2 regions of the Alteromonas sp. AMM-1 genome follow, and region 2 is predicted to be linked to the other one. Evidence: predicted binding sites of a transcription regulator. Region 2 holds the regulator's gene; the other holds the start of a gene.
The links. Region 2 encodes sigma-54, which starts transcription at its own class of promoters, with help from an activator protein. Its sites were predicted from a motif close to GTTGGCACGNNNNTNGNNT; they were not measured.

Region 1 (4,216 bases), on a different contig from region 2:
AAAGGGAAAGATCGATGGCCCCATGTCACCGGTTTGGGAATAATCGGGACCGATACCATGGGATGAGTTGAGAAATAACCCGGCTGGTTCTATGGCGTCAAACTCACTGTTCAGGTCATATAAACCGGCTTTTAAATTGATGCCAAAGGAGATTTCGGTTTCATACCACAGTTCCATGACACGCAGCATTTGCTCTGAATCAATATTACTGACTACCTGGGTATCACCCACTTTATCTGCACTGAATGAATTGTTATTGGTGTAAAAAAGGTAACCATACCACTGACCATTGTCACTGCTTCGTGTGAAATTGAGTTCGGCGATATCCATATAGGTTGAGCCTGTCTCCAGTCCGCCACGGGCGTTGTGCATAAGCTCTGCAGTATAGCTGATGCCAAAATCCCAGCTGGCCGCCTGGTCAGAGGCAATCGAGTTTGTGGTCGTAAACAACCCCAATACTGGCAACAAAAATAGGTAAATAATCCTTAACAGCGACATCACAGATCCCGTTACACTTGCTCTTGATCACTGACCGCTAAAGGTGAAAGACAAGCTTTTCAGTTCATGGGCACTGTCGTGTAAAGAGGTGACTCGTTTCCGAGCCTGGGTGACACCTTTTTCAGAGTCATAAGACATGGCCGAAAGTTCAGACAGACTCTGTGAGTTTTCTTCTACTACCTGCGTCTGTTGGTTCATTGCGGTGGTAATGGAGAAAGTCATTTCATTAATTTCAGCCATGATATGCTGCACTGATACTAATTCCTGCTGACATTGCTCTGCGTCGGTCACGCAGATACTGACGTCATCCCGGCACTGAGTCATTTCATTCACTGCTGTTTGCGTAGTAGCTTGGAGCGTTGTGATGATGTTGTCTATTTCGGTAGTCGATTTTTGCGTGTTACTGGCAAGGGCTCTTACTTCATCGGCTACCACAGCAAAACCTCGACCTTGTTCTCCGGCTCTGGCAGCTTCAATTGCCGCGTTTAACGCCAACAAGTTGGTCTGGTCAGCGATGTTACGAATAGTCCCCACCATTGCCACGATCTCTTTGGTGTAGCTATTGAGTTCGTTAATGGTTTGCGCTGACGTGTTTATGCTAGAAGCAATTTGCTCCGTTTGTGTTCTATTTTTTTCTGCCAGAGCAGTAGCATCTTGTACTTGGCTCGTAGCCAAGGTAATGCGCTCGGCTGCAACCCTTGTGTTTTCAGTAACATCACGGGATGTTGCCGATAATTCATTCATTGCGGCTGATAGCGAATCGGTATGCGAAATCTGGCGGTTCGCATTTTGCTCGACGACTGCAAATAGTTCTTCCATAGGCCCAAGGTCGTCAACGACGTTTTCTGATTTGTTGCGCAGTTCATCGGCTAAACCAAATATTTTGTCCAGAAACAGGTTGAAGCTATGCTTGATATTGCCAATCTCGTCTTTATGACGAACGTTAAACCGAAAAGTAAGGTTTGCTTTGCCATCCAGAAGTGATGCAAACATATGCTCTAAGTGACCAAGTGGTTTTAACACTAATTTCTTTACAAACCAGGTAAGTAACCCGGTAATCAGGATGGCTAAAACTAGTAAGGCAATAGAGACGTTTGTACCAAAGCGGGTATTCTCTTGCACTTCTTGTTCTGATTGTGTTGCCAGGTCAGAAGCAGCTTGCAGTAGCGGTTGCAGCTGATTTTGAAGGCTCTCAGAGGCCTGGTCAAACTCCCCCATTATTTTATTACCGGCAGCTGGACCGCCATTTATATAAGCATGAGCCATCTTTTTGCCCGTGTCGTAATACACTGTAAAAGCCGCTCGTATACTGCTGATTCGCCCTTGCTGGGACGGCAACAGTCTGCTGATGATATCCATTTGCTGTAAGGCCTGATTGGCAAATTTTTCTGCGCTCTCAAAGCCGTCGTTCAGACCGTCTTGTGCTCGGGTTGCACTTATGTCAGTCAACCATTGTTGCACCTGAACGATGTCTAATTGCAGAGTTGCGACGCTGGCAGTCAACGGCACAATAACTTTGCTCTGATTTTCAGTGGACTCGTTAATATCAGACATGGTGTTAAGCACCAACACACTTTGTACGAGTAACACCAGCAGTGTGGTGAAGATAATCAGGTAGGTTTTTTGCGATAAATTGAGTGAACCCATAACAGCCTGGATCTAAAAGTTAGCTGACAAACGCAGCACCAATTTAAGTAATGCGGGAGTCTACCTTTTTGATTTGATAAAATATATAGTTCTTTGGTTTAAGGTATTGATTTTAAATGATTTGTTGATTGAGAATGATTTGTGTTCAGGCTGGAGGTTAAGGCAAAAAAGCCTGCGAAAAACTACCTTGATTCAGTATCTTAAGCAAGTAGTAGTGGCTCTGCTTTACTACCTTGCCAAATGGTGTTTGCCGGATTGTCAACACATGGAAATTGTCAATTTTTTTTACACTTTGTTACACCGGATGGGTCAACATATTGATATTTTGTTTTTAAATCAATTGATTAAATTTTGGTATGTGATTTGCTTTTCAAGGTCAATATAAATTTGTAGACGTCGTTTAAAAGGGTAGTCCGATGAAAAAATTTGTGTGCACACTGGCGCTTTTGTTTGCAGGATCTGCTAATGCCGGCATTATTACTGTTGGCGGTTCTTCTTTAACGGGAGCAGACCAGGTATTCGGATTTGAAGCGGGAAAAGCTGCTTATAGCTGGGAAGTATTGAATACCCAGTTTGTCGGTGAGGGATTGACCGTATCTTCGAATATTGATAACTCGATCCTTCTCTACGGGGCTGGCGCCTGCCTGCCTGGCTCTTTCAGTTACAGTGGATCGAATTACATCGGTGTTGGTATCTATGACAACTGTTATGTTGATCAAGGACAGACGACAGCCACATTTACTTTTGACGACGTTGTTTCGGAAGCGTCGTTTGATTGGTATGCACATGGGGCGAATTACACATTTACTATACAGGCACTTTTGAATGATGTAGTTGTATCCTCGGCTGGAATTGCTGGAAATGGCTCTACGGTTAATATTTCGCTAGCAGGAAGTGACTTTGATCAGATCCGTTTTATTGAATCATCTTTACAAAGCTGGTTTTGGATGGATCAGCTGGCCGTTAACTATGCTGAAGTTAGTGGATCAGTTCCAGCCTCAGCGCCAGCTACGCTGGCTCTCTTCGGCCTTGGCTTAGCTGGCATCGGTTTTTCACGCAAAAAGAAAGCTGCTTGATTTACTTCTTTCGGCAGTATCATTAAGCCTCGCAATAGCGGGGCTTTTTTATGTCTGTATTGTGCTCATCGCAGTTAGCATTGTCCTGACTTATGAGCCTTAAAGTGACCACTGAAATATTAAAGTCTGCATTCGTAGCGGTGCGTTTAATAGACTTTTCGATCCGCTCTCCGTTTTTAAGTAATCGAGAGATTATAATAATCTACTAAACACGATGCGAAACGATGAGGGCTTTGGTGCCAAAGGTTTCAACGAAACTTCATTCTTCAACGTGCAGTCGAGGTCGTGTTCACTGCACGAACTTTGACACCTCGACAATTCATAATGATACAGACTGGTGTGGCCTAAATTAGATTGCCATGCTCTCGCTATCCTACGGTTTATCTTTTTTCTGCCAATAGCTGGCGAATAATGCGCCCGACAGGTTGTGCCAAATACTAAATAGCGCGCCAGGCAGTGCGCTGGCAGCAGAAAAATACTTTAACGCCAATGCCACGCTTAATCCTGAGTTTTGCATACCCACTTCAATGGCAACGGTACGGGCAACAACGGTGTCATAGTTGAGTTTGCGGGCAGCCCAGTACCCACAGGCCATGCCGGTCAGGTTGTGTAGCATTACAGCAATCACAACCGGCCAAACCAGGTTGTTGAGGTTGTGATTGTTTAATGCCACCACAATGGCAATGATCAGCAGTATCGCCGTAACAGAGAAGCGTGAAAACCAAGGGGTTAACGCACTCAACCGGGCTGAGAAAAAATGATTGAGCAGCATACCCGCGGCGATGGGTAGCAGTATTACCTTAATCAACATCGTGAGCATTGATGCCGCAGGCACATCAATGTCCTGACCCAAATAGAGCCAGGTAAGGACAGGCAGCATAACCACAGCAACCAATGTCGACATCATTGTCATGCTAACGGATAACGCTACATCACCTTTGGCAAGATAAGTCATTACATTTGAAGCCGTACCACCGGCGGTTGCACCTACCAGC
Region 2 (4,216 bases):
ACTGCTTATGCAGAACAATCGGACTTTAAAAAGCCGATAGAGCTAAAAGCTGAATCACAATTCTTAGACGGTAAAAATAAAAAGTCGGTGTTTATCGACAACGTACAAATTGTACAAGGCAGCCTGAATATTCTGGCCGACCGGGTAGAAGTAGAAGCCACTGAAGGCAAAGGTAAAGAAGTGTTTTCTGCCACGGGCAAGCCTGCTATTTACCGCCAAAAGCTGGATGATGGTCGCACAGTGGAAGCCAAGGCATTTGAAATTCGCTACGAAGTAGGTAGCCGCACGATCTCGCTAACCGGCAAAGCAGAACTACTGCAAAACAGCTCTGTGGTGAAAGGTGACTCTATTGTGTACAACATGGAAAAAGAGCAACTGATCGCCAAAGGCGATGGCAGTGGCACTGGCCGTGTTACCACGGTATTCAGCACCCAAACTATTGATGCATTAAAGCAGGAAAAGCAAGATAAGCAGGACAAAAAGCCCAAGAATCCCACACCTGATACCGATGCTAAGGAAGACCAGCGCTAATGGCAGTACTCACAGCGAAACACCTGGCAAAATCCTATAAATCCCGCCAGGTGGTACGGGACGTTAGTGTTGAAGTGTCAAGCGGCCAGATTGTAGGTTTACTCGGCCCTAATGGCGCAGGTAAAACCACTACGTTTTACATGATCGTTGGATTGGTGCCACTGGACAAAGGCGACATACGCATTGGCGACATGGATCTAACCCGCCAGCCCATGCATGAACGCGCGCGCCATGGCATTGGCTATTTGCCGCAGGAAGCGTCTATTTTTCGCAAACTCAGCGTATTCGACAACATCATGGCTATTCTGCAAACGCGTAAAGATTTAAGTGCAGATGAACGCCAGAATGAAGCCGATGCCCTGCTTGATGAATTTAATATCAACCATATACGCAATAGTACAGGCATGAGTTTATCGGGTGGTGAGCGCCGTCGGGTAGAGATTGCCCGGGCTCTGGCGGCCAATCCCAAATTTATTTTGCTGGACGAACCCTTTGCAGGTGTTGACCCAATTTCGGTTAATGATATAAAGAAGATCATTCAGCATTTGCGGGATAGGGATATCGGTATATTAATTACCGACCACAACGTGCGGGAAACCCTTGATGTGTGCGAGAAAGCATACATAGTGAGCCAGGGTGAACTGATAGCCCAGGGCACCGCAGAAGAGGTTTTAAGTAATCAAAAAGTGAAGGATGTATACCTTGGTGAGCAATTCAGGCTATAGTTAAGGTAAATATGAAAAAGCTTGATGCAATACCCCATCCAATAACAGGGCGTTAAGAAAAGAAGTAGATGAAACCATCTTTACAACTCAAATTTAGTCAACAACTTACCATGACGCCGCAGTTACAGCAGGCTATTAAGCTGCTGCAACTTTCTACGCTGGATTTACAGCAGGAAATTCAGGAAGCACTAGACGCTAATCCACTGCTGGAAATAGACGAAAGTAGCGATACCGACCACTTTGAAAGAAACAACCTGGATGCCGACAACGAGGCGCAACCCAGTACCAGCAGCGACAGTATGGATACCAACGAAGCGCTGGAGAAGAACGAATTACCCGATGAACTTCCCATCGACAGCACCTGGGACGAATACTACTCAGCAGGCTCGGCCCCTGCACCGGGCCCGTCATCTAACGACGACGAACAAATTTTTCAGGGTGAAACCACCGACAACATTCAGGACCATTTGCTTTGGCAGATGCGTTTAACCCCATTCAGCGATGTAGACCGGGCTATAGCTATCGCTATCATCGACTCAATTGACGAATCAGGATATTTAACGGTTAGCCTGGACGACATTCTTCAAAGCGTAAATTCTGAAGACGATGTGGATGAGCCCATAGAAATGGACGAAGTGGAATGCGTACTGAAACGCATTCAAATGTTCGACCCGATTGGTTCTGGTTCACGGACGCCACAGGAGTGCCTTCTGGTTCAGTTAAAGCAATTTGCCGAAGATACGCCCTGGCTGAACGAAGCAAAAATGCTGATCGACGAATACGCCGACTTACTTGGCAGTAAAGATTATCGAACCCTTATGCGTAAATCGCGTCTAAAAGAGGACGATTTGCGTGAAGCCATGCGTTTGTTGCAAACACTTAACCCCCGTCCTGGCAGTGCTCTTATTACCAAAGAGCCTGAATACGTGATCCCGGATGTGTCGGTGACCAAGCGCAATGGTCGATGGATGGTAGAACTCAATCCGGATAGTTTACCGAAACTGAGCGTTAACCAGCAGTACGCGGCCATGAGTCGCCAAGCGCGTAACAGCTCAGATTCACAGTTTATCCGTTCACATATGCAGGAAGCCAAATGGTTCATTAAGAGCCTGGAATCGCGTAACGAAACGCTGATGAAAGTGGCAAACTGTATTGTGCAACAGCAACTTGGCTTTTTTGAACACGGGCCGGAAATGATGAAGCCCATGGTACTGAATGACGTGGCAGAAATGGTAGATATGCACGAGTCCACCATTTCGCGCGTGACAACACAAAAGTACATGCACACACCGCGTGGTATTTTTGAGTTGAAGTACTTCTTCTCCAGCCATGTTGCCACTGAGTCTGGCGGCGAATGTTCGTCTACAGCAATTCGTGCGTTAATTAAGAAACTGGTTGCCGCAGAAAAGCCCAGTAAACCGCTCAGCGATAGCAAGATTGCTCAATTGTTGGCTGATCAAGGCATTATGGTTGCCCGGCGGACAATAGCAAAATACCGGGAATCGCTTTCGATTCCACCGTCTAACCAACGCAAGAGCCTCATTTAGGCTGAAATATAAGGAAGACGAACTATGCAAATTAATCTTTCAGGTCATCACGTTGAGATTACCGATTCTTTGCGTAATTATGTTGAGACAAAATTTACTAAACTGGAGCGACACTTCGATCACATATCCAATGTGCATGTGATCCTGAATGTTGAAAAACTGAGTCAAAAAGCGGAAGCTACAGTGCACTTAAGCGGTGCTGAAGTGTTTGCTTCGTCTGAAGATTCCGATATGTACGCGGCGATTGATAGCATGGTAGACAAACTGGATAGACAGGTTATCAAGCACAAGGAAAAGCTCAAAAAACATTAAGTCACCAACCTTATGAATATACAAGCGTTAGTGAGCCTGGACCGCACCGAGTGTGCGGTTCAGTGCAATAGCAAGAAACGAATTCTTGAAATTATCAGTGATATCGCCGCTCAGACGAGTCCCGAAATCGACAAGGAAACAGTGCTCAGTGCATTGATGGCCAGGGAGAAAGTAGGCAGTACTGGTATTGGCAATGGTATTGCACTGCCGCACGGCAGGCTGGCAGATTTATCCAAAGTGACCGCCGTGGTGGTGACGACTACGCCCGCTATTGACTTTGACGCCATTGACGATAAGCCCGTCGATATTTTCTTTGCGATATTAGTGCCGGAAAATCAAACTCAAGGCCACTTGCAGACTTTGGCAACTATCGCAGGTAAACTCAGTCAGAAAGATATTATCAAAGCCATTCGTGGAGCCGAAACCAAAGAAGAGGTTATTGCTGCTCTCTGTGATGGTTGAACAACCGGCTAACAAGGAACTGGGCTACACATGAAACTCATCATTATCAGCGGGCGCTCTGGCTCAGGTAAATCTGTTGCGTTACGCGCACTGGAAGACCTGGGTTATTACTGTGTTGACAACATTCCGGTAAATTTGCTGCCCACGCTTACTCACACTGTAGTAGATGAATACGATCAGGTTGCGGTAAGTATTGATGTGCGTAACCTGCCAAAAGACCCGGATGAATTGGTTGAAATTCTGGATTATTTGCCCTCGTCCTGGACAATGACCATCGTGTATATTGATGCCAGCGACGATATCCTGGTTAAGCGATTCAGCGAAACACGTCGTTTGCATCCACTGGCAAAGCTTAACAAATCACTGGCCGAATCCATCCAGGCAGAGCGCGAACTGCTCGCCCCGGTTACCGAACGCGCAGATTTGTATATCGACACCGACAATCTGTCAATCCACCAGCTGGCTGAACTGATCCGCGAACGGATCCTGGGCAAAAAGAGTTCCCGTTTAGTGTTGGTGTTTGAGTCTTTCGGCTTTAAACACGGCATCCCTAAAGACGCCGATTACGTGTTCGACGCGCGCTTTTTACCCAACCCACACTGGGAGCCGGATTTGAAACATTTAACCGGTTTAGACTCT

Region 1: a site for sigma-54 is predicted at 2,496-2,514, ahead of ACLR2L_RS15350 (PEP-CTERM sorting domain-containing protein). Genes of this name have one in related genera too.

Annotation. Positions count from the first base shown of each region.
Region 1 is NZ_JBLBUE010000122.1:406-4,621, forward strand. Features, by position in the region: gene ACLR2L_RS15340 (carbohydrate porin) at 1-498, opposite strand, end outside; gene ACLR2L_RS15345 (methyl-accepting chemotaxis protein) at 526-2,145, opposite strand; gene ACLR2L_RS15350 (PEP-CTERM sorting domain-containing protein) at 2,562-3,221, shown strand; gene ACLR2L_RS15355 (bile acid:sodium symporter family protein) at 3,595-4,216, opposite strand, start outside.
Region 2 is NZ_JBLBUE010000006.1:47,914-52,129, reverse strand. Features, by position in the region: gene lptA (lipopolysaccharide transport periplasmic protein LptA) at 1-531, shown strand, start outside; gene lptB (LPS export ABC transporter ATP-binding protein) at 531-1,256, shown strand; gene ACLR2L_RS02625 (RNA polymerase factor sigma-54) at 1,325-2,803, shown strand; gene hpf (ribosome hibernation promoting factor) at 2,828-3,115, shown strand; gene ptsN (PTS IIA-like nitrogen regulatory protein PtsN) at 3,128-3,577, shown strand; gene rapZ (RNase adapter RapZ) at 3,608-4,216, shown strand, end outside.